Regions from separate parts of the Terrabacter sp. 2RAF25 genome, predicted to be linked through region 1. Evidence: predicted binding sites of a transcription regulator. Region 1 holds the regulator's gene; each other region holds the start of a gene.

Region 1 (10,143 bases):
ACGATCCGCCTCCACGCGCCGCTGGGGCAGACCCTGACCGAGCTGCGCGATGCCCTCGGCCACTGACTCGGAGGGCGGTGCGGACCGCCCCGACGACCCGCCGAGGAGGTATGCCGCCCTGCCGGAGGAGGGGCCCGGCCCCTCCGTGCGCTGGGCGTCCGAGGGGTTCGCCGCCGAGCTCCGTACGTGGCTGGAGGAAGCCCTCGGTGGGCTCGGCAGCGAGCTCGTCCGTCTCGAGCCCGTCCACCAGCGACCATGGTCGACGGTGTGGCGTGCGCTGGCGTCCGACGGCACGACCTACTGGGCGAAGCAGAACTGCGCGCACCAGTCCTTCGAGGCCGCGCTGCTCGTCGTCCTCGACCGGCTCGCCCCCGACCGGGTGGTGCCGGTCGTCGCCGCCGACCTCGAGCGAGGCCTGCACCTCGCGCCCGACCAGGGCCCGGTCTTCGCCGACACCGTGGCCGATGACGACGTCGACGCGTGGTGCCGCGTCGCCGCGGAGGCTATGCACCTGCAGCGCGAGCTCGTCGGGCACGAGCGTGAGCTCGAGGCGGCCGGCGCAGCACTGCTCCACCCGACGCACGCGGCGGCATACGTGAGCGGGAGGACGGCCTCACTGGTCGCGCTGCCCGAGGGGGACCCGCGGCGGATGGGGCCGGAGGTGGCAGCGAGGCTCGACCGACTCCTCCCCACGGTCGCACGCTGGGGCGAGGAGCTCGACGCCCTCGGGACGGGCGTGAACCTCGTGCACAACGACCTGCACCCCAACAACGTCTTCGCCAGGCCGGGGGGCATGCGCTTCTTCGACTTCGGCGACGCAGTGCTGACGCACCCCCTCACCGCACTGTTCATCCCGCTCAACGTGCTTGTGCACCGCTTCGAGGCAGCCCCCGACGACCCACGGCTGCGACGGGTGGCCGACGCAGGGCTCGAGGTGTGGAGCGACGTCGTTCCCGCGACCCGGCTCCGCCGGGCGCTGCCCGCGGCACTGCAGTTGGGACGGCTCGCTCGCGCCGAGTCCTGGCTGCGGGTCGTGGCCACCATGACGGCGGAAGAGCGGACGGAGTACGGCGACGCGGGCACGTGGTGGCTCGGGTCGCTCGGCGAACCGACGCCCCTGTCGTGAGCCGCAGAGGGCTACTCGACGCGGGACCCGAGGTCGCGCGCCTCGTCGGCTGAGACCTCGCCGAGGTCCCACAGCTCCTTCGTCTGGACGCCCCAGTACGTCGCGAAGAGCACGATGACGATCACCTCGGCGACGAGGACGAGGTGGGCGAAGCCCCTGACCGTCAGCGCCGCGACGACCGTGGCGGCCAAGGCGACGGTGAGTGCGACCGCGATGGCGAGGTAGATGCGGCGATAGCCCCGCCCGTCGTCGTCGTCGCCGACCGCCCGGTGGCGCGCCTCGGTGCGCAGCGCGCTGAGCACCATGACGGCGATGACCCCGGCCACCATGGTTGCCGCGGCGATGCCGTGGCTCAGGGCGATGAAACGGTCGCGAAGGACGAGGAAGAGGGTGAGCTCCACCAGCAGAACGCCCGCGCACCCCAGGGTCACGAGCACCGACCGCGTCGTCGGTCGCGCAGCGGCATCGCGCCGCACGGCGCCCCGCTTGAGCGCTGCGACGATGACGGCCGCGATCACGGCGACGACGACGAGCGACCAGATGTTGTTGCGCACCGCCGCCGCGATCTCGGCCGGTGTCTGCGTGTAGGCGTTCGGCCCGCAGCGGTCGTCGGGCACGGTCGGCACCATGGCGACGACGAACGCCATGAATCCCGAGAAGTTGAGCAGCACGTCCTCCTCGGACGAGTGCCCCTTGTAGGCGATGAGGCTCGCGCCTAGGGCGCAGAGGGAGCCGACGAAGACGGTCCGCGCGGGCGTGTAGTAGTAGGCGCTGATCGAGCCGAGCCAGCAGGTGTGGCCGGTCTCCCACCACCACTCGTAGCCCACCGAAAGCAGCAGCATGAGCAACAGCGCGATCATCGCGCCCCGCAGGTAGCGGTAGGTGTAGACGACGTCGCGGGTGCGCCCGGCTGCCATGGCGGTCTCCTCTGCAGGACTCACTCGTCAGAGTGTGGCGCCCGCCGAGGCGATACGCCTACTGGAAGCGGGCCCCCGCCGCGGCGGGCGACCCCGCTCGTCAGATGCGGCGCAGCACGGCGGTGACCTTGCCGAGGATCGTCGCGTGGTCGCCGTCGATGGGGGAGAAGTCCTCGTTGTGCGGCATCAGCCAGACGTGACCGTCGACGCGCTTGAACGTCTTGACGGTGGCCTCGTTGTCGAGCATTGCCGCGACGACGTCGCCGTTGTCGGCGTGCTGCTGCTGGCGCACGACGACCCAGTCGCCGTCGCAGATGGCGGCGTCGACCATGGAGTCGCCGTTGACCTTGAGCAGGAAGAGGTCGCCCTCGCCCACGAGCTGCTTCGGCAGCGGGAAGACGTCCTCGACGACCTGCTCGGCCGTGATGGGGACGCCCGCCGCGATCTGGCCGAGGACGGGCACGTAGGACGCCTCGGGACGGGCGTCGCCGGAGTCGGTCTCGGTGTCGTAGTGGTCTCCGCTGCGGTAGCCGACCTCCTCGGCCGTCGCGTCGGGGGAGACGATCTCGAGGGCGCGCGGGCGGTTGGGGTCGCGGCGCAGGTAACCCTTGGTCACCAGAGCGTTGAGCTGGTGGGAGACGCTCGAGGGGCTCGCCAGGCCGACGGCGTCACCGATCTCGCGCATGCTCGGCGGATAGCCCCGGCGGTCGACGGAGTTGCGGATCACCTCGAGCACGCGCCGCTGGCGCACGGTCAGTCCGTCGCCGGTCTCGCGATCGGGAAGCTCGGTCACGCCCATGGTGATCCCCTTCGTCGGCTCGTCAGACCGTGTGCTGAACCTGGCTCGAGACCGCGTGAGAAGTGCTCGAGGACCGCTCGAGGGCCAGTGTCAGTGGTGGCTGGTGAGGTGTGTGGTGTGAGGAAAGAGTAACGAGGTTCGAACACAGTTGCCAAACACCTGTTCGATGCGTGTCTCGACTTCCTCGAACATACGTGCTACAAATCGTACAGACGTTCTATCGAACACATGTTCGCCAGTTCAGGAGCAAGGGGAGGTCACCATGAGCGCCATCGTCCTCGAGGCCGTTCGTCAGCCGCAGACCACAGAGCAGCCCGCGGCCCGTCCGCACCTCGTGCTGGTGCCGACCGGGCGTGAGGCCGTCCGTGCCGCCCGGGCCGCCCAGCCGCCCCTGCGCCTGACCCGGTTCGGTCGGCTCGTGGTCGCGCTCCTCGTCGCCGCGCTCGTCTCTTTGCTGGCGGTCGGACTGGCCGGCCAGCTGGCCTCGGCGTCCTCCGGCTCCCACACGGTCACGGTCGGCTCGGGTCAGACGCTGTCGGGCATCGCCGCGCGGGAGCTGCCTCAGCTGTCCGTCGCCGACGGTGTCGTCGAGCTCCAGGTCGCCAACAGCCTCAGCACCACCGAGATACACGTCGGGCAGCAGCTCGTCGTCCCGAGTCGCTGACAACGGGAGCCCCCTGGGCCTGAGGCTTCCTTGCGTATGCCGCCCGGCCGGCTCCCGCTCGTCTCGACCCACCCCATCGGCCGCGTTGGCTCCACCTCCAGCGGCTGGCGGTGACGGCGCTTCGACCCCGCCGTCGCCGCCCGGACGCCGCACCCCTGAAGGGGGTGCGGCGTTCTGCTGTGTGCGTTCTGGGTCTGGGGTGCTGCCGTGTCACGACCACCCTCCCGAGCCTGTGGATGACGCCAGCCGGGCCCCGAGTCGGCGACCTAGCGTGGCTGGCCTCGGGAAGGGAGCAGGTCATGAGATACCAGATCGACACCGCGGCACTGCGGGAGAGCGTGGCCACCATCGAGGACGTGCTGGGGCAGGTGCGGCGCCTCGGGGTGGCCGACGACCTCCGGCCGGTGGCGATCGCCCTGCCGGGTGGTCGCTGCGCCTCGGGGCTGTCGCAGGTGGCGGTTGCGTGGCAGGCGCGGCTGTCGACGGCACAGTGGGAGCTGCGCGAGCTCGGTCGCCGCGTCAGCCTCGCCGCCGACGGCTACGACGCCGTCGAACAGGTGGCCCGGCAAGCGCTCCGCGCCACCCGGCGTGACGCACGTGGCGCCGCCGCCGACGGCACGCGGTGAGCACCACGGCCGTGGGCCCGGGCCTGTCCGTGCGCGACATCCGCGCCTCCCGTCCGCAGCTGCTGCTCGAGGTGAGCCGGCGGCTGGAACAGCGGCGGTGCCGGCTCGTCGTGCTCGCCGAGCTGGTGCTGTGGCGCCGCTCGGCCGCGCCCCGCTGGACCGGTGCCGGTTCGGGCGCCGCGGCCGACCGCTACGGCACCGTCGTCGCCGGGTTGGGTCAGCTCGCGAGCAGCATCGCGGTGGCGGCGAACGCCGTGGCCCACGCCGCCCAACGCCTGCAGAGCGCGCTCGAGCTGGTCGGGCGTGCCGACCACCGCGCGTCCGACGAGGGTGCCTGGGTCGACGCCGACGGGCGACTGTTCCTCCCGGTGCGATCCTCCCTCGGCGACCCGGTCGGGGAGTCGCACCGAGCGCGCCTCGACGACCTGCTCAAGGCCGAGGTCCACGCCTGCCTGCAGCAGGCTCGGCGCGCGGCCACCCGCACCGACGAAGACCTGCACCGCGCGCTCCTGGCCGCGGCGCGAGGAGCCACCTCTCTCGCTGCGGCGGGATCGACGGCTCGACCGGCGGCTGAGTCGACCACCGACTCCGACCTCGAAGGGAGCGACCTGACGGTGCCGCCCCAGGCGTCCGCCGGCGTCTTCGCGTCGGCGGCGTGGTGGCGGTCCCTCACTGACGAGGAGCGACACCAGGCCCTTCGCGAGCGACCTGAGTGGGTGGGTCCTCGCGACGGGGTGCCGGCGGCCGCGCGCCACGAGGCGAACCTGGTCCTTCTCGACCGGGCCGAGCGCACGGCGACCGCTCGGGCACGCGAGGCGCAGCGCCAGGCGTCGCCCTGGAACGCCGCCGAGCGAACGCGAGCACAGGAGCAGCTCGACGGCATACGCGCGGTGCGTGACGTCCTCGCCCGCCGTGACGGGGCGCCGCGAAAGCTGCTTCTCCTCGACGCTCGGGAGCCCGACCTCAAGGCCGTCGTCGCCGTGGGAGACGTCGACCGTGCCGAGCACGTCGTCACCTTCGTGGGCGGCCTGTCCACCATGGTGGGTGCAGACCTGGGGCGTTACGACGACACGTTCGTCAGGATGCGTTCCGAGACGCGGGCGATCGCAGAGGGGGAGGATGTCGCCGTCGTCACGTGGATCGGCTACGACGCACCCCAGGTGCACGAGATCACGTCGTCCATCGACCGGAACGTCCTCAACGGCAAGCTTGCCCGCGAGAACGCAGGAGCCCTCGCGGACTTCGTGACCGGGCTCGAGGCGGCCCGTGACGGGCCCGCGCACCAGACGGTGTGGGCGCACTCCTATGGCGCCACGCTGGCCGGGTTCGCCAGTCTGCGCACGAGCTCGATCGACGACGTCGTGGTCTTCGGGGCTCCCGGACTGCCGTTCACCGACATCGCGCAGACCGCACTGAAGCCAGGTGCGCTCAACGTTCTGGGCGCCGTCGGCGACGACGTGTTCAGCTACGGCTGGATGGTGCACGGCACGCGCCCGTCCGAGGTGGATGGGTCCTTGCGGCTCTCGACGTTCGCACTGAAGGACCCTGGCTCAGGCTGTAACCACTGGATGCGGCCCCGGGCCGCCTTCGTCGACGCGGGCCGCACGTCAACAGGCCACTCGGACTACCTGAGGGCGGGCACCGACAGCGCGCACAACCTGGTGGCGGTCGCGGCCGGCCGGCCCGAGCTGCGCATCGTGCAGGGTGCCGACGAGCGCGCCTGCACCACGACGGGGCCGAGTCTCGGGTCCGACCCGCTGCGTTGGCCGAGGCTCGTGCCGTGAGCGGCCCCCTCACACCGGGCCGAGCCACATCGCGTCAGGTGCAGCGTCGGATGCCCGGACCGGCTCACGGCGACGCGACGCGGGCAGACCCGCTGCGATGGGGCGGCCAGGCGAGGGGCCACTCCCACGGACGCCTGGCCCGAGACCGCAGGGACTCCCTCGTCGCGCGGGCATGCCTGGGTAGTGCGGTCGTGCAGGCGGTTCCACCGGTGCTCGTCGCGTGGGCCGGCTACGGCCCGGCCGCGGCCGCCGACGCTGTGCTCATCGCCGCGTCGTCACCGGTGCTGCTGGGTGTCGCCGGCTTCGGCGTCACCTTGGCTGCGGCCCTCACCCGGTCCGGGCTGCAGCCGCGCAGCGACCCGGTGAGCGGGCCCGTCGACGAGCCCGGCGCGCAGCCTGCCGCGCAGGACCGTGCCGAGCCGCTCGGGGAGCTCGGGGCCCTCGAGGCGGTCGGGCCGCTCGATCCGCTCGATCCGCTCGGGCCGGACCGGCTGGTCGGCCTCTCAGGACCGATCCGTCAGGGTGCTCCGTCGGGCACGGTCGGGGAGCGCCTGCGCTGGGCAGCACTCGCAGCTCTGGTCGATGTCGCAGTGCTCGCCGCGGCCGCGGTGCTCGACGGTGGTGTGGCTGCGGGCGCCACGTCCTTCCTGCAGTCGATGGACGACGGCACCGCCGCATCGACGTTCGCGCTGCTGGTCGTCCAGGGCGGATTCATCGACCTGCGTGCGCCGGTGTCGTTCGGGGTCGCCTGGTTGGTGCTTGGGCGGGCGCAGAGGCCGGTCAGGACTCGCGGACCTCGTCGGAGCTGTCGGCCGCCGGTAGCTCGAACCACACGATGGTGCCGGGTCCGTCGACGGGGCTGATCCCGATCGAGCCGCCGTGTGCCTCGATGATGCGCTTGACGGTCGCCAGCCCGATGCCACTGCCGTCGACCGAGGTCTCGACCCGGTTGAAGAGGTCGAACACCCGCCCGCGGTCGGCCGGGGCGATGCCGATGCCGTTGTCGCGCACGCAGATCCGCCACGACCGGTCGTGCTGGTCTGCGGTGATGGCGATGGCCGGCGGCACGTCGGGACGGGCGTACTTGATCGCGTTGGAGACGATGTTGAGCAGCACCGAGTAGAGCTGCTGGGCGTCCGCCGGGATGCTCGGGAGGTCGCCGACATCGACGGAGGCCCGTCGGGCGGAGAGCGTCGGGGCGAGGTCCTCGAGCACCGAGTCGAGCACGGTGCGAAGGTCGGTCGGCGACTTGTGCAGCTCGGCTCCGACACGGGCATGGGCGAGGATCTGCTCGATCATGCCGGCCATGCGCGTGGCGGATCGGAACGCCGTGGCCACGAGGCGACCCGACCACTGGTCCGCGACGACGGCCTCCCGCTGGCCGAGCATCTCGGTGCTCGCCATGATGGCCGTGAGGGGCGTCCGAAGGTCGTGGCTGACCTGGCCCGCGAAGACCGAGAGCGCCTCGTTGGAGCGGTGCAGCTCGTCGCGGGCCTGGGTCAGAGCGGCCAGCGAGTCCTCCAGCTCGCGCGTGCGCAGGCGCAGCTCGAGCACGTCGACGACGCGCTCGGCGATGGCCACCAGTGCCTCCTCCTGCGCCTCGTCGAGCTCACGGGGCACGCCGTCGAAGACGCAGAGGCGACCGACGATCACGCCCTCGGGGGTCGTGAGGGGGGCCGAGGCGTAGAACCGGACGTCGCCCAGGATCCCGGTGACGAACGGGTTGTCGCGAAAGCGCTCGTCGACGCTTGCGTTGGGCACCACGACCCGGTCGGTGTGCTCGAGCACGGCCGCACACATCGAGTCCTCGCGCGCGCAGATCGACGGTTCGAAGCCGGTGGTGGCGATCTGCTGCTGCTCGGTCGACGTGATGAGGTTGATGGCGGCCGTCGGGACGGCGCACAGCTGCGCGGCGATGTCGACGAGCGCTTGCAGCTCGCGGCCCGGCGCGCGACCGAGCACGTCGTAGCGCCACAGGGCGACGTCGCGCCGCTGCGCCTGGTCCGAGTGCTCGTCCACGACCGTCCGGTTTGTCACGAAACGAAGCCTGCGTCATCGAGGTGGCCCTGGGCAAGGATCTGCTGCGTCATGTCGCGCGCGTGAGAGGCGGAGGCCGTCGACGTCATCGCGTGCGCTTCGGGGTTTCGGCTCACGCGACCGTCACCTGGGTCTACCGTCTGAAGAGCGGATTTCTGGTCGCAACCTGTGGTGAGGAGGGCCCATGAGCCTGAAGGACTCGCTGTGCGCCGTCGAGCTCTTCTGCGAGCTGCCGGACGACCTCGTGGAGGAGATGATCGCCCGCGGCTCGACCGTCGAGGTGGGGCCCGGTGTCCCGTTGGTCCGTCAGGGCGACGCCGGCGGCGGGATGCTCATGCTGATCCACGGATCGGCCGAGGTGGACGTGGACGGCAGGCGCTCCTCCCAGCTGTCGACGGGCGACTACTTCGGCGAGATGTCCCTCATCGACGGCGCCGATCGTTCGGCGACCGTCACGAGTGGACCGGACGGGGCGACGGCCTTCCGGCTGTCGCAGGCAGCACTCAACGACCTGATCGCCAAGCACCCGCACACGGCGATCCTGCTGCTCAAGGGTCTGGTCGGGCGGGTGCGGCAGCTCGAGGCACGCCTCACCGAGGTGGCCGGCTGACCGCTCGTCCGTGGCGCCCCGGGGATCCGGGGCTCCGGCGTGCCGACGTGCCCGCAGATGCTGGTGTGGGCGATGCTGGGCACCCCAAGATGTTGGGGTGCCTCGGCGCAGACGCGGTGCCTGGCCTGGGTGCGACACGCCGGGGCGGATGAGGCTTGTGTGACGTTTGTGCAGGTCAGCGACACGTCGCGACGGACGTTCGCGATTCGCTTGCGATCGAGGTCACAGCGTGCCTACAGTTACCCCTACATCTAGTAGTTACACAGATGTAAGACGTCCACATGTAGTCCCCAGCCGCAAGGGGGTTACGCACAGGTCATCCCCACGTCATCCCCAGTTCTGTCCCCAGCCCCGACCGGTCCCACGAACACCGGTCTGCGTTGGGTCCCGACCCGGACGGCATACGGGAGCGGCCGCACCACGCTGAACGACCGGGTCTCGGGGAAGGAAAGGTAACCAGACGTGCACTGCCCGTTCTGCCGCCACACCGACTCGCGGGTCATCGACTCGCGCACCACCGACGACGGCGCCTGCATCCGGCGACGGCGTCAGTGCCCGCAGTGCAACCGCCGCTTCACGACGCTCGAGACCTCGAGCCTCAACGTGATCAAGCGGTCGGGCGCCTCCGAGCCGTTCAGCCGGGCCAAGGTGCTCTCCGGCGTGCGCAAGTCGTGCCAGGGACGCCCGGTCAGCGAGGACGACCTGGCCCTCCTCGCCCAGAAGGTCGAGGAGACCATCCGGTCGCAGGGAAACGCCGAGATCGAGGCGCACGAGGTCGGCATGGCCGTCCTCGAGCCGTTGCGTGAGCTCGACGAGATCGCCTACCTCAGGTTCGCCAGCGTCTACCAGGCCTGGGAGAGCCTCGAGGACTTCGAGGGAGCCATAGCGCTCCTCCGAGCCGAGCGCGACGCGCTGGGGGAGGAGCCTCATGCTCCCTCTCAGCTCGACGCCCAGCGGTGACCACCCTCGACGAACACCCGGACCCGACCACTGTCGGTGCCACCAGCAAGACTCAAACCACCAGCACATCGGTCAGGGAGGCCGCACGAAATGACGGAGATCGGTAACCGCAGCTCACGCTCCAAGGCAAGCGCCAAGGGCGTCAAGATCGAGCGCATCTACACCACGCCCGGCGTGCACCCGTACGACGAGGTGACGTGGGAGAAGCGCGACGTCGTCCAGCAGAACTGGAAGACCGGCGAGACGATCTTCGAGCAGCGCGGGGTCGAGTTCCCCGACTTCTGGTCGATCAACGCGAGCACCATCGTCACCACGAAGTACTTCCGCGGTGCCGTCGGCACGGCCGCCCGCGAGGTCTCGCTCAAGCAGCTCATCGACCGGGTCGTGCTGACCTACGTCGCGGCCGGCAAGAGCAACGGCTACTTCTCGTCTCCCGCCGACGCCGACATCTTCGAGCACGAGCTGACCTACGCGCTGCTGCACCAGGTCTTCTCGTTCAACTCGCCCGTCTGGTTCAACGTCGGCACGAAGAGCCCGCAGCAGGTCTCCGCCTGCTTCATCCTGGCCGTCGACGACTCGATGGACTCGATCCTCAACTGGTACAAGGAGGAGGGCAAGAT
Region 2 (10,143 bases), on a different contig from region 1:
CAGCTCCGCAGGCAGGGCGGCGCGCACGGCCGCGGCCAGGCCGCCCGGCACGACCTCACGCAGCTCGTAGCGAGCGCGCACGACGGGGACCGGCGCCGACAGCACGCGGGTCAGGTCGATGGGCGTGCCGGCGACGACGGCCTCGCACACCCCTGCGTCGACGGCAGCCCGGATCGTCGCCTCGAGGTCGCCGATCTGGGCGGCTCCGTAGCCCATGGCGGGCAGCACACCCCGCGCGTTCGGGTACTTCGCGTAGGTCGCGGCGATCGACCCGACGGCGTACGGGCTCGGATCGACGATCTCCGTGGCACCGGCGGCCCGGGCGCCGACGACCCCGGCCCCGTAGGTCATCGAACCGTGCGTGAGGGTCGGGCCGTCCTCGACGGCGATGACGCGTCGGCCTCGCAGTGCCGCAGGATCGTCAACCGTGACAGGGCTGTCCGCGCGCAGCACCGTCGCTCCTGGGTTGAGCATCTGCACTGATGCCTCGACCGCTTCGATGTCGCTGGGCCTCGCCGAGTCGCACTTCGCGATGACCACCACGTCGGCCATCCGCACGTTCGTCTCGCCGGGGTGGTAGGTGGCCTCGTCACCCGGGCGCAGCGGGTCGGCGAGCACGAGGTGCAGGTCGGGCACGTAGAACGGCAGGTCGTTGTTGCCGCCGTCCCAGAGGATGACGTCGGCCTCCTGCTCGGCCTCGCGGAGGATGCGCTCGTAGTCGACGCCGGCGTAGACGATGACGCCGTTGTCGAGGTGCGGCTCGTACTCCTCGCGCTCCTCGATCGTGCAGTCGTGCAGGTCGAGGTCGGCGTGGGTGGCGAAGCGCTGGACGGCCTGGGCGGCGAGGTCGCCGTAGGGCATCGGGTGGCGCACGGCAACGACGCGCAGGCCGAGGTCGCGCAGCAGGCGCGAGAGGTAGCGGGTCGTCTGGCTCTTGCCGACTCCGGTGCGCACGGCAGTCACGGCGACGACGGGGCGCGAGCTGGGCAGCATCGTGTGGGCGGCGCCGTGCAGCCTGAAGTCGGCGCCGGCCGCGATGACCTGCGATGCGAGGTGCATGACCTGCTCGTGGCGCACGTCGGAGTAGGCGAAGACGACGACGTCGACGTGGTCGCGTTCGATGATGTCGGCCAGCTCGGACTCGGCGACGATCGGAATGCCTTCTGGGTAAAGGGGACCCGCGAGCTCTGACGGGTAGCGCCGGCCTTCGATGTCGGGGATCTGGGTCGCCGTGAAGGCGACGACCTCGTGGGTCGGGTCGTCGCGGAAGACGACGTTGAAGTCGTGGAAGTCGCGTCCGGCCGCGCCGAGGATGACGACGCGGGTGCGATGCCCGTCGAAGGTGTCGGCACCGGTGGGAGCGATGCTGCTGGGATCTGTCCTGGGGTCGGTGCTGGGGTCGGTGCTGGGATCCGTGCTGGGATCGGTGCTGCTGCGCATGGCCATCTCCGCGGCTGGGTCACCGACGTGACCGACACACCCCATCGCGGGTAGTCCTGGCTGCGGGACCCGCCATCGCCAGTGTCCCACCGGGCCGACGACACGGCACACGGCCGAGAGCGGGGTCACGCCGGAATGTGCTGCCGTCCAACGGCGACGGTGCGACGATCGGGGGGTGAGCGACACGGCCGCACGACCCGGGGCCCGCGAGCAGACCGGCCCGAACCGCCTCCCCATCCCCGGCACCCCCACCCACGAGCACGTCACCCTCGCCGAGGACTGGGTGGCGAGCAACTACAGCCCCCTGCCCGTCGTCATCGAGAGCGCCGAGGGTGCCTGGGTGACCGACGTGGAAGGGCGCCGCTACCTCGATGCTCTCGCCGGTTACTCCGCCCTCAACTTCGGGCACTTGCACCCGGCCCTCGTGGGAGCGGCCCGCGCCCAGCTCGACCGCCTCACGCTGACCAGCCGCGCCTTCCACAGCGACCGGCTCGGGCCGTTCTGCCGCGACCTGGCGATGCTGGCGGGCAAGGAGCTCGTGCTGCCGATGAACACCGGCGCCGAGGCCGTCGAGACAGCCATCAAGACGGCGCGGCGGTGGGGCTACGAGGTCAAGGGCGTGCCGGACGGGCGGGCCCGCATCGTCGTCATGGCCGGCAACTTCCACGGCCGCACGACGACGATCATCAGCTTTTCCGACGACCCCGTCGCGCACGACCACTACGGGCCCTACACGCCCGGGTTCGACATCGTGCCCTTCGGCCACCTCGAGGCGCTCGAGGCGGCGATCACCGACGAGACCGTGGCGGTGCTGCTCGAGCCCGTGCAGGGCGAGGCCGGTGTGATCATCCCGCCGGAAGGCTGGCTGCGCGGCGTTCGCGAGCTGACCCGCAGCCGGAACGTCCTGATGATCGCCGACGAGATCCAGTCAGGGCTCGGCCGCACCGGCACGACGTTCGCGTGCGGTTTCGAGGACGTCGTGCCCGACGTCTACGTGCTCGGCAAGGCGCTCGGTGGCGGCATCGTGCCGGTGTCGGCCGTCGTCGCCGACCGTGACGTGCTCGGCGTCTTCACCCCGGGCAGCCACGGGTCGACGTTCGGTGGCAACCCGCTGGCAACGGCGGTCGGCCAGGCCGTCGTCGGTCTGCTCTCGACGGGCGAGTACCAGCAGCAGGCGCGCCGGCTCGGCGTGCAGCTCGAGGCGGGGCTGCGCTCTCTCGTCGGGCGCGGTGTGGACGCGGTGCGCTGCCGCGGCCTCTGGGCCGGCGTCGACCTCGACCCCGCCCTGATGACCGGACGCGAGGCCTCTCACCGTCTCCTCGAGCACGGCGTGCTCGTCAAGGACACCCACGGGTCGACGGTGCGCATCGCTCCCCCGCTCGTCGTGACCGAGGCGGACATCCAGATCCTGCTCGATGCCTTCGGGGCGATTCTGCACTGAGGCCCGTCCGCGGCGATGACGGCAGCCGGCACCCGGACATCCCGCTGGCGGGCATGGCGCTGGCCCCGCCGGCTTGGGGCGGGGTGCGGGGCGGGGTCATCTGGTGTGCCAGGTGACGCCGGTCGCGGTGACGGTCGCGGTCAGGTCGTGCTCGTGGACGTGGGTGTGGTGCTTCGGGCACAGCAGTGCCCCGTTGGTCAGGTCGGTCCTGCCGCCGCGGTGCCAGGGCAGCACGTGGTGGGCCTCGCACCAGGTCGCGGGCACGGTGCAGCCGGTGAAGCTGCAGCCCTGGTCGCGGGCGATCAGGGCCAGGCGCTGGCTGTAGGTGAACAGCCGCTGCCCGCGGCCCACATCGAGGGGTGCGCCGTCACGGCCGAGCACCATCGGGATGATCTCGGCCTCGCACGCCATCCGGCGCACCACCGACGGCGAGAGCACCTCGCCGGTCAGGGTCGTTCCGGCGCCGTTCACGGACGCGATCCGGTCGACATCGGCGGTGAGGGTGTCGTAGTCGATGAGGACGATCACCTTGGCCTTGTCGGTGACCGCGACACCCGGTGCGGCCGCGACCCCTCGCTGCACGATCGCGAGCAGCGCGTCCATCCGGCGCCGGGCCGCGGTGCGCTCGCCGGTGGCGACGGTGGCGACGATATGGCCCGTCTCGTCCTTGTCCGGGCGCGGGGCCGACAGCGGGTCGATCGCGGCCTTGAGGACCGCCGCGCCCTCCGGGTCGAGCATCCCGCGCAGCCCGACCATGCCGGTCGCGGTCGGCGCGGTGAACCACAGGCCGCGTGCCGCGCGGCGGCCCCGGTCGAGGCGGTCCTGATCGTGCGGTGGCCGGACCTGCTCGGTGTGGTGCCGGGCGAGCCGGGCCAGCTCCTCCGGCCGCAGCCGCGCCGCCTGCCCGGTCAGGTCGGCCAGGGCGCTGGTGAGCTCGTCGGGGTCGGCGACCGGGCCGGTGCGGGTGTCGAAGTCGATGACCTGGGCCACATTGGCCACGGTGACCTGCTGGGTCGCGACCAGCATCGGCAACCTGGCCCACCGCGCCTGCGCCAACGCGGCGCCGACGGTGACGAACGCCTTCGCCTGGCCCGCGGTCAGGCTCGGGTCGTGCGCCCGCAGCCAGTCGGTGTGCGAGAGCCCACCAGGCGCCTGCACGCCACGCGAGACCAGCTCGGACACCAGCGTCACCAGCGAGACCTCCAACCCGCGCCGCTGCTGAGCGGCCCGTTCCGTCGCCGCGAGCAGGTCACCCTCACCGTGCGACCGCAGCCCGACGCCGAGGCTCGCCTCGATCGCGATCACGTCCGCCGCGGCGTCGTTCCTCGCCGCCGCGCCGGCCTGCGTGCGGGCCTCGATGTGCTCTTCGACGGACTCGATCCAGACGGGGTCGTTGACCATCTGCTCGTAGCCGGCGGTGTCGAGCCACCGCATCTCGAGCAGGTCGACCGACTCGAGCTGCTCCATCGACAGCCCGGCCCAGGCTCCACCCGGCTTCGAGGCCGGCCGCGCCTCAGGCGCCAGCCCCGCCCTGACCCGGCCCCGCGCAGACCCGACCGACGGCTGCGACGGCTGCGACGGCTGCGACGGTTGCGACGGCTGCGACGGCATACGCCCCGAGAACTGCTCCCAGAAACCAGCCTGGGACGCGCCACCTGCGGCGCGCTGTCGCGCCTCCAGGTCGGCGAGCCGGCCCCGGAGGAGCTCGAGCGTCGACAGGTCTGCTGCCATGAGTCGAACATATCTTCGACCACTGACAGTGGTCTTGCCCGAGCCGGGCGGCACCCCACCCGTCTCGTCGGTCACATCGACTGCGGCAGGTGGTGCGGGCGTGCTACTCCGGAAGAGGGGCGAGGGGCGCCCCCCCGGTTGTCGGAGTGACCCGAGGAGGGGCCATGGCCAGGAAGAAGGAGTGGTCGGAGCTGACGAGCGGCCAGAGGACGGCGGCCATCGTCGCGGGGTGCGTGCAGCTGTCGCTCGCGGCGACGGCGTGGGCCGACCTGGCACGCCGGCCGGCGGAGGAGGTCGAGGGCAGCAAGGCGATGTGGGCCGCGATCATCGCGGTGAACTTCGTGGGTCCGCTGGCCTACTTCGCCCGCGGTCGCAAGGTCGCCGCCCCTGAGCTGCTCACGGAGTCAGCCGACGCGTGACGTCGGCCCCGGCGCGGCGCCGGCGGGTTTGCGCTCCGCGCGATCACGTATGCCGCGAAGCATCTTCTGGCTCATCAGCGCGCTGACGGCGGCGAGAGGCTCGACGAGCAGGGGCGACCACCGGTGGGTGTAGCCGTAGCGCTCGCGGACGAGAAGCCGAGTTGCCAGGTGCGGGTGGCGCTGCACCACGAACGACCACGTGAAGTCGTAGGGCGGCGCCGGCTCGCCCGGACGCGCCCGGCCCTCGACGACCAGCGACCGGCCCGGGTCGACGCTCGCGACGTGGAGGACCACCTGCGGGTGGAGCCGGAACTCGTCGCCGACCTGCGGGTGCTGCCACGCGGGCTCGATGGTCTCGGCGCTCCGGATGTCACAACCGGCGAGGTTCTCCAGCGCGTCGTAGCTGTAGAAGCCGCCGCGCCCCTGGCCGAGCTGCGCGACCCAGGGCCAGACCCGTTCGGGGGGCGCCTCGATCGTGACGGCTCGCGTGGAGACGAGGCCGGCCGACGGGATCAGCTCGTCACCGGGCAGGCGCTCGGTGGTCTCGTGGGTGGCCGCCCCCCAGTGCAGGTATGCCGTCCGGAACGTCAGCGCCGACCAACCCGCGAGCATCCCCACGGACACGCCGAGCAGCCCGTGGCTCCGCGCGGGTCGCGACGTCTGCGTGCTCATGACCACCCCCTGGGCCATCGGCTCACCCTCTCCTTCGACGTTACGCCCTCACGCAGGCGCAGTCGGGCGGGTTCACCGGACCCGGGCGGTGACAGTCAGGTGGTCAGCGTGAACCCGTCGGGCAGCCCCTCGACCTCGACGCCTCCTGCGGCATCGACGCTCACGGTGAGCCGTGCCGACCCCACCCGGATCCCCGTGACCGTCATGGCGCCGAAGGGCAGCGACGCCGGCGGACGCACGGTGACGGTGTGCGACGGCACGTCGGCCGAGAGCCCCAGCGCGACGGTCACCATCGCGACCGCGGACGCTGCCGCCCACGCCTGCGGCCGGCACGACGCCGGGTAGGGGGCCGGTCGGTCGAGGGCGCCGGCGTCGGAGAAGAGCTCCGGCAACCGGTAGTCGAAGGCCTCGCCGAGGTCGAGCAGGCGGCTGACGACCGTCGCCCCCTCGGCCGAGTGCCGCTCCCGAGCCAGCCCGAGGGCGCAGATCGCGGTGTCGTGCACCCAGACCGAGCCGGTGTGGTAGCCGATGGGGTTGAAACCGCCGTTGTCTGTGGCCATCGTCGCCACCCCGAAGCGGCGCAGCATCGTCGGGCCGGTGAGGGTGTCGGTGACGAGCCGGGCCTCGTCCGGTGTCAGGGCGCCGGTGCCCAGCACGTGGCCCATGTTCGATCCGACGCCGTCGACCGCGCGGCCCGTGCCGTCGATGGCCATGGCGAGGTAGCGCTCGTCGCCGTGGCCGACCCAGAAGCGGTCGCGGATCGCGCCCGCGAGGGTCGCCGACCACGCCTCCAACGATTCCGCGAGCGCCGCGTCACCCTCGTCGGTGCCCAGCGCGCGCAGCAGGACGGCTGCATCGTTGGCGGCCTCGACGGCGTACGCCTGCGCCTCGACGAGCGCGATCGGTGCCGACGCGATCGACCCGTCGCGGAAGCGCATCGAGTCCCCGGAGTCCTTCCACCCCTGGTTGACGAGACCGTGGCCGCTCTCGTCGACGTACTTGAGGAGACCGTCGCCGTCCGGGGCGGCGTCACCGGCTAGCCATCGCGCAGCGGCCCGCAGGTTCGGCAGGAGCGCCCGCACCTCGTCCTCGGGCATCCCCCAGCGCCAGGCGTCGTGGAGCAGGCAGATCCAGAGGGCCGTCGCGTCGACGGTGCCGTAGTAGACCGGGGGCAACGAGAACCCGGCGGCCGGGTCGGCGTGCTCGGTGCGGCGCAGCTCGTGGGCGATCTTGCCCGGGGCCTCGGCTGTCGCGACGTCGTACGCCTTGCCCTGCCGACGCGCCAGTGCGCGGAGCGTGCCGCCCGCGAGCGTCGTGCCCAGGGGCAGGGTCATGCGCGCCGCCCAGATGGAGTCACGGCCGAACAGCGTGAGGTACCAAGGGGTTCCGGCGGCGGCGAAGATGTCGGTGGCACTCTCCGGGTCGGTCAGGAGCAGGCTCTGCAGGTCGGCGAGCGAGGCGTCGACGAGCCGCCCCAGCCGCGGGTCGGCGGCAGCCACGGCCACGGACTCGGCCCAGTCGACCGCCGCGGACCCGGCATCGGCGTCGAACCTCGAGCCCACCAGTCGCTCGGTCGTGACGACGACCTCCACGTCGAGCCGGCCGCCCGAGCCGAGCGCGACGGGGAAGACTGCGACGACACCGTCGGCCGTCGTGTCGACGGACGCCGGGGTGGGCCCGAAGCTCACGCGGGTGGCGAGCCGCTCGGTGCTCCAGGTCGCGACCGACGCGTGGTCGGGTGCTCCGGTCGCGAGGCTCGCGAGGCTCGCGAGGCTCGCGGCCAGGGGCGTCCCCGCGGGGAGCCCTGCCTTGACCGCACCGATGTCGGCCCCGTCGCCGGCGATCGTCACCACGAGGTCGGCGCTGACCGGCGTGGCAGCTCGCGACACCACGGCGATCCGTTCGGTGAGGCTGCCTCCAGCGACGTGTCGGCTGCGGTGCACCTCGACCGTCGGGTCGGGGCCGGGGTCGCCGAGGCCGCGGGCTGAGAGGAAGAACTCGCTGCCGGCCCCGCGGCTCGCGTGCGCGACGTCGACGAGGTCCGACGGTCCCAGCGCGACCGAGAAGCGGGAGACGACCCTCTGGTCGTCGACGAAGAAGCCGTCGGCACCCGAGCCCGACATCGAGCCGTCACCGGCACTCAGCGCGGTGCCGTTGCCGTCGACGCAGATGGAGAGGGCGTGCAGCCACGGCTGGCGATGGTGGGTGGGCGTGCCGACGCCGTCCCGTCTCTCGCTGTTCTCGGCGCTCACAGCGCTCTGCGCGCCGCCCGCGGTGCTCTCAACACTCTCAGCGCTCATCTGCTGCTCCTACCGAAGGTCACGAGTCGGTCGCCATCCGGGCACGGCATCGTCGCACCTCTTGACATGTCATGGAGCGAGGCAAGAGTATCCGGAAAAGGCAGTTGGAACGTTCAAAGGGATATTTGACCGTTCCACTTAGACAGGCAGGCGTCAAGGGTGACCTCCAGGCCTATGCGACCGCGGGCGACGATCAACGATGTCGCGCGGGCTGCGTCGGTCTCGCGCCAGACCGTGAGCAACGTCGTGAACTCCCCCGACCGTGTCGCCCCCGGGACCCTCGAGAGGGTCGAGCGCGAGATCGCGCGCCTCGGCTTCCGCCCGAGCCGGGCCGCCCAGCAGCTCAAGCAGGAGCGCGCCGGCGCGTGGGGCCTCGAGATCAACTCGCACGGCTTCGGCCGGCTCGGCGCGATCCTCGACACCTTCCTCATCTCGCTCACCACGGCGTCCCGACGGCACGGGTCGCACATCGTTCCCTTCACCGCCCCCGACCCCGCGCGCCCGGTCTCCTCCTACGAGGACCTCGTCGCCCGCCGGATCGCCGACGGCTTCGTGCTCACCGACACCCGACACGACGACCCCCGACCTGCGTGGCTCGACGCCAACCACGTGCCGTATGCCGCCTTCGGCCGGGTCTGGGACGACCCCAGTGTGACGTCCTGGGTCGACGTCGACGGCGCAGCCGGGGTGGACGCCGCCGTCCGTCACCTCGCCCACCAGGGCTACGAGCGCATCGGCTTCCTCGGGTGGCCCGAGGGCTCTCCCGTCGGCGACGACCGTCGCTCGGGCTGGGCCCGGGCCACCGAGGCTCTGGGCCTGGCCCACCCGGAGTGGTCCGCCGGCACGCAGCAGGTGCTCCAGTCGGCGACGGCAGCAGCGGCGTCGCTCATCGACGCCCTCGGCCGTGGTGGGGCGATCGTCTGTGCGTCCGACACCCTGGCCCTCGGTGCGTGGCAGGTTCTCACCGAGCGGGGCCTGCGCTGCGGCCCCGACTTCGGACTCGTCGGCTTCGACGACACCGACCTCGCCGAGGCGCTCGGCCTCACCAGCCTCCACCAACCCCTCGACGAGGTGGCAGACCACGTCCTCCACCTGTTGGGGATCGGCGCGGTGCCGCACGCGCCCGCGGCCCACGGACTCCTCCTCAGCCCCGAGCTGGTCATCAGGTCCAGCTCGACCCCCGCGGGCGACCGCACGAACCGGAAAGAGAAGTGACATGAGAGCACGTATGCCGCGCGGTGTCGCCGCGCTCGCTCTCGCCGCCACCGGCGCGCTCGTCCTGAGCGCGTGCGGAGGAGGCGGGTTCAGTGGCAACTCCAACGCCCCGGCGCAGAACACGTCGGCCGGGCCAGTCAAGCTGACGGTCATGATCGGCAGCTCCGGCGACGCCGAGACCAACGCCGTCAAGGCCGCCGTCGGCGCCTGGGCCAAGAAGACCGGCAACACCGTCGAGGTGATCGCGGCCTCCGACCTCGGTCAGCAGCTGGGGCAGGCCTTCGCCTCGACGACGCCGCCCGACCTCTTCTACACCGACGCGTCGAAGCTCGGGACGTTCGCCAAGGCGGGCAACCTGCTGGCCTACGGCGACCAGGTCAAGGACGCCGGCTTCCTGCCGTCCCTCGTCAAGACGTTCACGTACGACGGCAAGTTCTACTGCGCGCCGAAGGACTACTCGACGCTCGCGCTCGAGATCAACACCGACATGTGGACCAAGGCGGGGCTCACCGACGCCGACATCCCGAAGGACTGGGCGAGCCTCGAGGCCGTGGCCAAGAAGCTGACCTCGGGCAAGGTCACCGGGATCGTCATCAGCGACGACATCAACCGGAGCGGTGCCTTCATCAAGCAGGCGGGCGGGTGGATCGTCTCCGATGACGGCAAGACGATCACGGCGGACAGCGCGCCGGCCAAGGCCGGCCTCGCAGAGGTCCAGAAGATGATGAAGGAGGGCATCCTCAAGTTCGCCAAGGACACCACTCCGGCCACCGGATGGGGCGGCGAGGCCATCGGCAAGGGTGTCGCCGCGATGACCATCGAGGGCAACTGGATCAGCGGGGCCAAGAAGGACTTCCCGAACCTCAAGTACAAGGTCGTCGAGCTGCCGGCCGGCCCGGCCGGCAAGGGCACGCTGCTCTTCAGC
Region 3 (10,143 bases), on a different contig from region 1:
GAGGCGTGGCGCGTCGCCGAGGTCGAGCGTCAGCTGGGTGGCGACGTGCTCGGGCGCCCCCGCGGAGGCCTGCGACTGGGCGGCGGCCAGAGCCCGGATGTCGCCGGTGGCCGAGACCGACGTGACCCTGCCCCGTGACGGGCGGGAGCGGCTCGCAGCCGAGACCCTGGCCCGCGACGAGCGCTGCGAGCTCGACCAGCGGTCGAGCTCGGCGACGTGGAGCAGCAGGTCTCGCCTGGTGACCCGTCCCCGCCGGCCGAGCCCGCTGCGGGAGCGCCCCACCACCTCCGGACCGCTCTCGCCGCGACGGGGCGGACTGCCGAGGTCGATGTCGTGCAGGGAGTCGAAACCGCCTGCCAGCACGAGCTTCTCGGCGACGGGACGTGACACGTGGGCACGCTGCCAGAAGTCGGAGAGGCTGGAGTACGGCTGCCCGGCGACGATCTGGGCCACCTCGGCCTCGCTGATGCCGTGGACGTCGGCGAGCGAGAGCCGTATCGCCTCGCCGCCGTCGTCGATGCGCTCGAAGCGATAGCTGCCGGTGGAGACGTTGACGTCGAGCCCGAGGACCGCGATGCCGAAGGTGCGGGCGTCGTCGAGGATGAGCCGTTTGGGGTACATGCCGGGGTCGTGGGTCAGCACCCCGGCGAGGAAGGCGGCCGGGTGGTGCGTCTTGAGCCAGGCCGACTGGTAGGTCGGCAGCGCGAAGGCGGCCGCGTGCGCCTTGCAGAACCCGAACGACGCGAAGGCCTTGAGGACCTCCCAGATCTTGTCGGCGACCTCGGGCGGGTAGCCGCGGGCCAGGGCGGCCGGGCGCCACCACTGCTCGATCTGCCGCTGGCCGTCGGGGGTGCCGAGCGCGCGGCGCACCTCGTCGGCCTGGGCGAGGGTCACGCCGGTGGTTTCGGCGACGATCATGAGGACCTGCTCGTGGAAGACGACGACGCCCTCGGTCTCCTCGAGCGCGGGGATGAGCGTCGGGTGCAGGAAGGAGGGGTCCTTCCAGCCCTGCCTCGCGTTGAGGAACGGGATGATCATGTCGCTCTTGACCGGCCCGGGCCGGAACAGCGAGATGTCGATGATGAGGTCGTCGAAGGTCTGCGGCCCGAACTTGCCGATGAGTTCGCGCTGGCCGGGGCTCTCGATCTGGAAGCAGCCGAGGGTCTTGGTCGAGCGGACGAGCTCGAAGGTCGGCTCGTCGTCGAAGGGCACCTGGCTCTCGTCGTCGAGGTCGATGGCCGTGCCGTCGACCCGCTCGACCTCGTCGATGGCGTGAGCCATCGCCGACTGCATGCGGATGCCGAGGACGTCGAGCTTGAGCAGGCCCATCTCCTCGACGTCGTCCTTGTCGAACTGGCTCATCGGGAAGCCGAGCCAGCTCGCTTCGACAGGAGTGCGGTCGAGCAGGACCGAGTCGGAGAGCACGACCCCGCACGGGTGCAGCGCGATGTGCCGTGGCAGCCCGTCGAGACGCTCGACGATGTCGAACATCAGCTGCAGGCGCGGCACGTCGAGCCCGCTCGCCCGCAGCTCGGGCAGCTCGGCCAGGGCGTTGCGCACGTTGCGGGCGGCGATGTGCGGGAACGCCTTGGCCATCGCGTCGACCTCGGGCGGGGGCAGCCCGAGCGCGGCGCCGGCGTCGCGGATCGCGTGACGCACCCGGTAGGTGTCCATCATCGAGACGCAGGTGACCCGCTCGCCGCCGAAGTGGTCGAGGATGCGCTCGTAGATCTCGGTGCGGCGGGCCGACTCCACGTCGATGTCGATGTCGGGCAGCTCGGCTCGAAGCGGTGAGCAGAACCGCTCCATGAGAAGGCCGTGACGCATCGGGTCGACCCCGGAGATGCCGAGGAGGTAGTTGACGAGGGACCCCGCCCCCGAACCGCGCGCGGCGACCCGCACCCCCATCTCGCGGATGAGGTCGCAGACCTGGGCGACGGTGAGGAAGTAGGTCGCGTAGCCGAGCGTCTCGATGACGCCGAGCTCGTCCTCGAGCCGGTCGCTGACGGCACCCAGCTCGGTCGCGGAGCGACCCGGGTAGCGGGTCGCGATGGACTCACGGCACCGGCGCGCGAGGACGTGGTGCGGGTTGGTGCCGGGACGGATGCCGAGCACGCCGGGCTCGGGCAGGTGGACCGAGCCGATGCCGAGGTCGGCCCGGGGGTCCTGGACGCACTCGGTGGCGAGCGCCGTGGTGCGGGCCAGCAGCTCGCTCGCCTGCTCGCGGGCGAGCGAGCCGCCCCCGACGAGCCCGGGGCCCGAGACCTGCACGACGTCGAGGGCGAGTGCGTGCATGAGCGGCGTCGGGGACAGGTGCCCTGCCGTGGTGACGCGGTCGAGGTGGCGCGAGTCGAGGGCGACGAGCCGGCGGGCGGCGTCGAGGACGTCGACGATGGCAGCGTCCTGCGGGTCGGCATGACGCACCGCCGCCGTGATGACGCTCGGCACGCCCACCTCGCGGGCGAGGGCGAGCATCCGGCCGGCCTGGCCGAGGCTGACGGGCTGGTGCTCGGGACCGCCGTGGCAGACGACCTCGACGACGACGCCCCCGCGCGGCAGCAGCGCGACCCAGCGCTCCAGCGCCGCCCGGGCGCGGTCGCGTCGCTTGGCGAGCACCTCGCGGCCGACGTCGGAGTCGGGCCCCAGGAGCACGACGAGACGGGAGGGGCCGCCGGCCACCGCGGAGGTATGCCGTCCGCTGGGTCGGGCGGACCGGAGCCGATGGGTCCCGGCGAGGTCGGCACGTCCGGCAGAGTCGATCGGGTCGGTCGGGTCGGTCGGGTCGGTCGGGTCGGTCGGGCCAGGCGGGTCGGGCGGGCCAACCGGGCGAGACGGGCCGAGGTCCGGGTCGGGTCCCGGACGCGCGTGCTCGGCCACGAGGCTCGCGGTGGTGACCGGGTTGCCGCGCTCTCCGCGCAAGTGGGTCGCGGTGACGAGCCGGCAGAGGGCCGCCCAGCCCTGGCCCGGCGCGAGGCCGGTGGCGCTGCCGCGGGCCAGCACCGTGACGCGCGGCAGCCGGGGGTCGACGAGCGCCCCACCGCGGACCGGGGTGCGCACTGGTCGTCGCCGCTCGGGGTGCTCGGGCCCGAGGGCGAGGTCGACACCGAGGATCGGCGCCACGTCGTGCTCCATGCAGGAGCGGACGAACTTCACTGCGCCGTAGAGCCCGTCGCGGTCGGTCAGCGCGAGGGCCGGTTGCCCGAAGGCTGCGGCTCGCTCGACGAGCTGGTGCGGCTTGGCCGTGCCGTAGCGCATGGAGTAGCCGGACGCGACGTGCAGGTGCACGAAGCTCTCACCGCCACGGGTCGCGGGACGGCGACGCTCGGTGTGGGCACCGGTGCCGGTGCCGGTGGTACTGGAATCGGTAGTGGTGGTGGTCATGCTGCTCACGCGCTGTTCGCCCGGCTCCTCGGGACGGGAGCGGCCGAGACGGGGGTGATCGACTGCGGCAGCGGCATCGTCGCCGGGATGCCGAGAAGGTCCTGGACGATCTCGAGGAACATCTCGGCCTGGCGCAGCAGGTCGTCGGCCTCGCGGGCACTGATGTGACCGCCGCGGTCGATGATCGACCGGTGGGCCGAGCACGCGGAGAAGAAGGCTGCCCACTCCCCCAGCTCGGGGGCCACCCCGGGCAGCACCTGCCAGACGCTGCGCGGACGGGAGCGCGGCGACGGGACGGTGCGGGCGGCGACGAGGGCCGCCGCGGCCCGCAGGGCCCCCAGGTGGGAGTCGCGGTAGCGCTCGGACGCGTCACTCGTGCGGCACGCGGACTCGAGGGTCGCGCGGCCCCGTTCGAGCAGGTCGAGCACGGCAACCGAGATGGGCGGACGGCGCAGGTCGTGGGCGGCGGTCATGGTGGTTGTTCTCCTCTCTCGTCTCATGTCGGTCTCAGTCGGAGACCCGGACGAGCGACCACTGGTCGCCCCTCGGGGACTCGTCATGGGCGAGGTCGTAGACCCCGGGCGCGAAGGACCACCCCGGGCTCGCCTCGACCCGCCAGACGTGCTGCTCGGCCGCTGCTGCGACCAGCGTCTCGCCGGGGCGCACCTGTGCCTCGTCGGCCTCGAGCGCGTCGCGCCACCAGGCGCGGCGCTCGCGCCACTGGGAGAGGACTCCGCGCACGACGTAGAGGCGACCGCGCCAGATGAACGCCTCCGGAGGCGGCCCCGCCGACGACCCGGCCGACGACCCGGACGACGGCTCCGGAGACCCCGGAGACCCCGGCGACCCCGGCGACCCGGACGACCCGCCTTCTCGGGCCTTCGGCCGGCCGGTCTCCGGCTCCTGCTCTCTTCTGCGCACCCTCACCTGGACGGAGTCACTGAACCTACGCACCACGACACGTCTCCCTCGGACACGTCGGGCCGGACATCACGACCCGGGCCACTCGCGCCCCACACGAGCAGCCCGACAACCAACCGACGACTGACTGATGAAACCAACAAAGTTCGAACACTTGTTCGATGTGAAGAGCGTAACCCCCGGCGCCGACACCGTGTCAAGAACGGCCGGACAGGCCGCCACGCATCCGGCATATGGCACGAAACGGGCGAACCTGAGTAGTGGTGCTCAGGTTTCGCCTCAACCCCTGCGACAAGAGTTGGCACCGCGGGTTCGGTCCGCGAACGGAGAGGCGCAGGGGTCCTGTCCGCTCGCGGATCGCACCCGTTTCCGCTGCCCGCCGAGCCCTGCCGGGGCCCGGGCGGCGGCCACCCTCTCCCTGCGCGTCCCGTTGCGCGACCCCGGGGAATAGGGGAGCGTCAGGGGCGTTGGACCTGAGCTCGGCCGACCGGTCCGGGCATGGACGCACCGGCGCACCCGCGACCGGCGCACGACAGAAGGAGCGTCGTGGGCGCCGAGCTCATCCCCATGGCCTTCACCACCGGGTGGGGCAGCGGGGTCAACGCGTACGCCGTCGTGCTCGTCCTCGGGCTGGCCGACAAGATCTTCAACCTCAGCCAGATCCCCAACGCCCTGGCGCGCACCGACGTGCTCGTCGGTGCCGGGATCCTCTTCGCGGTCGAGATGCTCGCCGACAAGATCCCCTACGTCGACTCCGTCTGGGACTCGGTGCACACGGTCGTGCGACCGGCCGTGGGCGCGACCATCGGCTATCTCATCGGCCACGAGACCGCCGGGCTCGACGCAGCGATCGGCGCTGCCACAGGCGGCGTCACGGCGCTGATCTCGCACGGCATCAAGGCCGGACTGCGCGCCGCCGTCAACACCTCCCCCGAGCCCGCGAGCAACATCGTCGTCAGCACCACCGAGGACGTCACGGTCACGGGGGTCACCGCTCTCGCCATCGCACACCCGTGGTGGGCCGCCGCGATCGCGTTCCTCCTCCTCGCCCTCGGAGCCTTCCTCGTCTACAAGCTCGCCGGTCGCATCCGGCGCTACAAGCGGCGCTACGACGCCTGGGGCGAGAGGGTGGGCATCTCCGCCCCGGCGGCCGGAGCCGTCGACCCACGTCACGACCCTGGACGCCGACCCGGATGGGGCCTCGGCCGTGGCCGGGGGTCCGGGCCACCTCCCCCGGTGCCACCCGCCGAGGCCCGACCCGAGCGTCCCTTCGACCAGGAGACCTGACCGCCGCGCCACGGCGAGCACGGGCGAGCACCTCACAGGAAGGTGCACCGACTCACAGGACGTGCCCACGACGGCAAGGGCCCTGGCACAGGGCCGTCTCCGACGGTGGATCCAGCTGGCACGAGGCCAGCCCATCGAAGGAGTGGAACGCATGAAGAACAAGACCATCGCGCTGGCCGGCGCCGGCATCGTGGCCGCGTCGGCGCTCGCGCTCGGCGGGGCCGCCCTCGCAAGCGCGGACGAGAGCACGGGAACGACCAGCCTTGCCGCGAACGGCGCCGCCTACGGCCAGCTCGGCGAGGGGACGGGCGGCGGCGCCGGTAACGGCAACACCGACCCGAGCAAGCCGATGCGGTCCGACGAGACGCTGCTCACCGGCGACACGGCCGCCAAGGTGACGGCCGCCGCCAAGGCCAAGGAGCCGACCGCGACGATCGAGCGCGTCGAGACCGACTCGGACGGCGTCTACGAGGCACACATGGTGCGCACCGACGGCACGCATGTCACCGTCAAGGTCGATGCATCCTTCGCCGTGACGTCCGTCGACGAGGGCGGCCCGGGTGGCGGCCGCGGTGGGGACCACGACGGCGACGGTCCCCAGGGTCAGCAGGGCGGATCCACGACGCCGGGCAGCACCGCCACGCCGTCGGCCACGACCTGACCACACCGGATGCCGACTGATCCGCAGTCTGATGACCGAGACGATCACGCTGCGGATCAGTCGGCACCCACTGCTGCCGGGACGACACCGGCCGCAGACAGATCCGCAGTCTGATGACCGAGACGATCACGCTGCGGATCAGTCGGCACCCACTGCTGCCGGGACGACACCGGCCGCAGACAGATCCGCAGCGTGATGAGTGGCGCCGGCGCTCAGAGGTTGCCGAAGACCTCGAGCGTCGCCGACGAGCGGTTCATGGTGATGAAGTGGATGCCGGGGGCACCCTCGTCGAGCAGCCGCTGCGACGACTCGGTCGCGATGGCCATGCCCTCGGCCCGCACCGCGTCCGCATCGTCGCCGTGCCGGTCGAGCCGGTCGGTGACGGCGGTCGGCATGGGCTGACCCGCGAGCTGGGCCATGCGCACCACCTGGCGGGCGTTGGTGATCGGCATGATCGCGGGCACCACGGGCAGGGCCGATCCGCGCCGCACGAGCTCGTCGCGCAGCCGCAGGTAGTTGTCGACGTCGAAGACCATCTGGGTGATGGCGAACTGCGCGCCCGCCTGCTCCTTGCGGATGAGCGTCTGGGCGTCCTCCTCGATGGCGCTGGACTCGGGATGGCCGTCGGGGAAGGCCGCGACACCCACGGTGAAGTCGCCGAGGCCCTTGACGAGCGAGACGAGCTCGTCGGCGTGGTCGAGCCCCTCGGGGTGGGCGACCCACGGCTGGCCGAGGCCGCCCTGGGGGTCACCTCGGAGGGCCAGGATGTTGCGGACCCCGGCGGCGGCATACGCCCCGACGATGCCGCGCAGCTCGGTGACGGAGTGGCCGACGCACGTGAGGTGCGCCATCGGCGTCAGAGAGGTCGCCTCGAGCACCCGCTGGGTGAGGCGCACCGTGCGGTCGCGCGTGCCGCCGCCGGCGCCGTAGGTGATCGAGACGAAGCTCGGTGAGACCTTCTCGAGCCGGCGGATCGCGTCCCACAGCTGCGCCTCCGCCGCGTCGTCCTTGGGCGGGAAGAACTCGAAGCTGAAGGTCGGGGCGTCGGCCTCGATCATCGCCGGGATGGACCGGGTGAACCGTTCTGCCCGCGCCATGGAGGATGCCGTGCCGTGTGCCATGCCGCACACCTTAGGCCGAGCGTGCACGCGGTGCGTGGGCTGTTCACGCGGCGGCCGGCGCGCCGCGTAGGCTGACGACGATTCCCGCGACTCGATGGAGGACCTCGTGCAGACCCCCACCGACCTCGACGTGCTGCGCCGTCGGGTCCAGCAGGCGATCGACGCGCAGATCGCCGGGGCCACGCGGTCGCTCGCCGCGATCGGAGACGAGACGGCACCGCTCGTGTCTGCCGTGTCCGGGTTGCTCTCCGGGGGCAAGGGTCTTCGCGCGGGCTTCCTCTACTGGGGCTACCGTGCGGCCGGCGGCGACGACTCCGACGCCCTCGTCCGACTCGCCGCGAGCATGGAGTTCTTCCAGGGCGCAGCCCTGCTCCACGACGACGTCATGGACCGCAGCGACACCAGACGAGGTATGCCGTCCGCCCACCGGGCCGTGGCCGGCCTGCACCAGGTGCGTGGCTGGGCAGGCGACTCCGACCGCTTCGGCGAGGGCACCGCCATCCTGGCCGGAGACCTCTGCCTCACGTGGTGCGACGAGCTGTATGCCACCTGCGGGCTGCCCGGCGACGAGCTCGTCCGCGGGCGCCACCTCTTCGACCTGATGCGCACGCAGCTGATGGGCGGCCAGTTCCTCGACCTGCTCGAGTCGGCCCGTGGCTGGGAGGGTCTCGACCTGGAGGCCCGGGTGGCCTCGGCCCGCAAGGTGATCCGGTTCAAGAGCGCGAAGTACACCATCGAGCACCCCCTGCTCATCGGCGCGCTCGTGGGCGGCGCGCCCGAGGAGTCCCTGGCACCGCTCTCCGACTACGGCCTGGCCCTCGGCGAGGCCTTCCAGCTGCGCGACGACCTGCTCGGCGTCTTCGGCGACCCCGAGGCGACGGGCAAGCCCGCCGGCGACGACCTGCGCGAGGGCAAGCGAACGGTGCTTGTCGCGTACGCCCTCGACGCGGCCTCACCCACCGACCGCGACACCGTCGAGTCGCTGCTCGGCCGCGACGACCTCGAGCTCACCGGGGTCGAGGCGATCCGCCACGTGCTCGTCGGCACGGGCGCGGTCGACCGGGTCGAGGGCCTCATCACCAGCCTGGCCGACGATGCCCGCAAGGCGGTCGAGCGCGCCCGTGAGACCGGCCACTACGACTCGTCCGCCCTCGACGTGCTCGAAGCGCTGGTCGCGGTCTCGACGGCTCGCCACTCCTAGCGAGCTGCCGCTCGACCAGCGCGATCGACTCGACCAGCGCAACCGGCGAGGTCGGCGCAACCGGCGCGGTCGGTTCGGAGAGGCGGAAGGGTCAGAAGGCGAGCTCCTGCGCCCGCCGCCGGACCTCGGTCTTGTGCCCGGCGCGCAGGGCGTCGATGGGGGCACCGTCGACCGGCAGGGTCGCGTCCGGCGTGTAGAGCCACTCGATGATCTCGGCGTCGTCCATGCCACCGTCGGCGAGGACCGTGAACGTGCCCCGGAGCTCGGGCCTCGGGCCGGTCTCGTCGACGAACTTGGCGGGGATGGCGGTGACCCTGCGCTCGCCGATGCGCGCAGCGAGCACCTCGCGGTCGGCCACCATCTGACGCACGCGCGACAACGGCACACCGAGCCGCTCGGCGGCGTCGGGCACGGTCAGCCACTCCCCGACCAGCGTCTCGAGGTCGGTGGCGTCCGGTGTGGTCTGGTCGGGCTGTGCGGAGGTGTCGTTCACGGGCACGAGTCTGCCATCGTCGGCCGGGCCGCAGGACACCTGCCGCGTGAGCCGCGACCGACCGCACCCTCTGGTGAATTACACGGATGTACTTTTAGTTTAGTGCTCAAATGTGCGCTATCGTCACAGGCGCCACAGCATTCACAGGTGCAACATCCGCCCCTCAGGATCGACGGCCCACCCCTTCCGAACGCCCCTCCACGCCTTCTGCACGTCTTCTGCACCGTCTTCTGCACCAGCCCGGGCCCCAGGAAAGGACTCCACACCATGCCCTTCGCCGACGTCGCCGCCCTAGCCGCGCCCGCCCACACGGTCGTGGCTCCTGTGGCCGCCACGCCCTGGAAGACCGTCACCGTGCGCCCGGGCGACACGATCTGGCACCTCGCCATCGCAAACCACACCACCGTCCACGCGATCGCCCAGAAGAACAGGCTCGCGCTCGGTGGCTCGCTCATCCACCCCGGGCAGAAGCTTCTCGTCCCCGGCAGGGACGCCTCCGCCGCACCGGCACGCTCCGGCGCGGCCGCGTCGAGCGCGCGCGCAGCCACCCCCGCGCGGCAGTCGGCCCGCGACGTTGTCCACGTGGTGCGCACCGGCGACACCATGAGCGACATCGCGAAGAAGTACTCCGTCTCGCTCACCAAGCTGCTGGCCGCGAACAAGCTCCGCAGCAGCGCCGTCATCTTCGTCGGCCAGAAGGTCGTGGTCCCCGGCGCGGGATCGACGGCTGCCGCTGCCACCTCGGCACCCAAGCCCACCCCGGCGCCCCCGTCCGGCTACTCCGTGTCGGCCCAGACGGCGAAGGCCGTCGCCGCCAGCAAGGCCAAGCTGGCAGCGGCGAAGGTTCCGAGCCGCACCGAGACGGCGGCGATCATCCGCGCCACGGCAGCACGTCACGGGGTTGACCCCAAGCTCGCCCTGGCGATCGCCTGGCTCGAGTCGGGCTGGCACCAGCGGTCCGTCTCCTACACGAACGCCGTCGGGGTCATGCAGATCATGCCCGTCTCGCAGACGTGGGCCTCGGAGCTCGCAGGACGGTCGCTGGACCGCTTCGACACCCGCCAGAACATCACGTCGG

The links. The regulator LexA, encoded in region 1, represses DNA repair genes until DNA is damaged. The targets are predictions, from matches to a motif close to TCGAACANNTGTTCGA.
Region 2: AB4091_RS07740 (DUF222 domain-containing protein) is a predicted target of LexA. The motif match lies at 4,616-4,631, and genes of this name have one in related genera.
Region 3: AB4091_RS14300 (DUF6504 family protein) is a predicted target of LexA. The motif match lies at 4,449-4,464, and genes of this name have one in related genera.

What each region holds. Positions count from the first base shown of each region.
Region 1 covers NZ_JBFRGJ010000008.1:211,809-221,951, forward strand. Annotated here, with positions in the region: gene AB4091_RS18775 (Sir2 family NAD-dependent protein deacetylase) at 1-66, shown strand, start outside; gene AB4091_RS18780 (phosphotransferase) at 50-1,126, shown strand; gene AB4091_RS18785 (hypothetical protein) at 1,138-2,067, opposite strand; gene lexA (transcriptional repressor LexA) at 2,144-2,842, opposite strand; gene AB4091_RS18795 (LysM peptidoglycan-binding domain-containing protein) at 3,105-3,506, shown strand; gene AB4091_RS18800 (hypothetical protein) at 3,806-4,132, shown strand; gene AB4091_RS18805 (alpha/beta hydrolase) at 4,129-5,916, shown strand; gene AB4091_RS18810 (hypothetical protein) at 6,108-6,779, shown strand; gene AB4091_RS18815 (sensor histidine kinase) at 6,697-7,953, opposite strand; gene AB4091_RS18820 (Crp/Fnr family transcriptional regulator) at 8,138-8,563, shown strand; gene nrdR (transcriptional regulator NrdR) at 9,026-9,523, shown strand; gene AB4091_RS18830 (vitamin B12-dependent ribonucleotide reductase) at 9,614-10,143, shown strand, end outside.
Region 2 covers NZ_JBFRGJ010000002.1:963,193-973,335, reverse strand. Annotated here, with positions in the region: gene AB4091_RS07750 (cyclic 2,3-diphosphoglycerate synthase) at 1-1,440, opposite strand, end outside; gene rocD (ornithine--oxo-acid transaminase) at 1,676-2,881, shown strand; gene AB4091_RS07740 (DUF222 domain-containing protein) at 2,978-4,612, opposite strand; gene AB4091_RS07735 (PLD nuclease N-terminal domain-containing protein) at 4,777-5,031, shown strand; gene AB4091_RS07730 (SRPBCC family protein) at 5,017-5,703, opposite strand; gene AB4091_RS07725 (glycogen debranching N-terminal domain-containing protein) at 5,799-8,003, opposite strand; gene AB4091_RS07720 (LacI family DNA-binding transcriptional regulator) at 8,163-9,218, shown strand; gene AB4091_RS07715 (sugar ABC transporter substrate-binding protein) at 9,220-10,143, shown strand, end outside.
Region 3 covers NZ_JBFRGJ010000005.1:123,027-133,169, forward strand. Annotated here, with positions in the region: gene AB4091_RS14290 (DNA polymerase III subunit alpha) at 1-3,381, opposite strand, end outside; gene AB4091_RS14295 (SAV_6107 family HEPN domain-containing protein) at 3,387-3,854, opposite strand; gene AB4091_RS14300 (DUF6504 family protein) at 3,889-4,338, opposite strand; gene AB4091_RS14305 (DUF4126 domain-containing protein) at 4,849-5,589, shown strand; gene AB4091_RS14310 (hypothetical protein) at 5,741-6,250, shown strand; gene AB4091_RS14315 (methylenetetrahydrofolate reductase) at 6,463-7,371, opposite strand; gene AB4091_RS14320 (polyprenyl synthetase family protein) at 7,478-8,572, shown strand; gene AB4091_RS14325 (Rv2175c family DNA-binding protein) at 8,664-9,065, opposite strand; gene AB4091_RS14330 (LysM peptidoglycan-binding domain-containing protein) at 9,333-10,143, shown strand, end outside.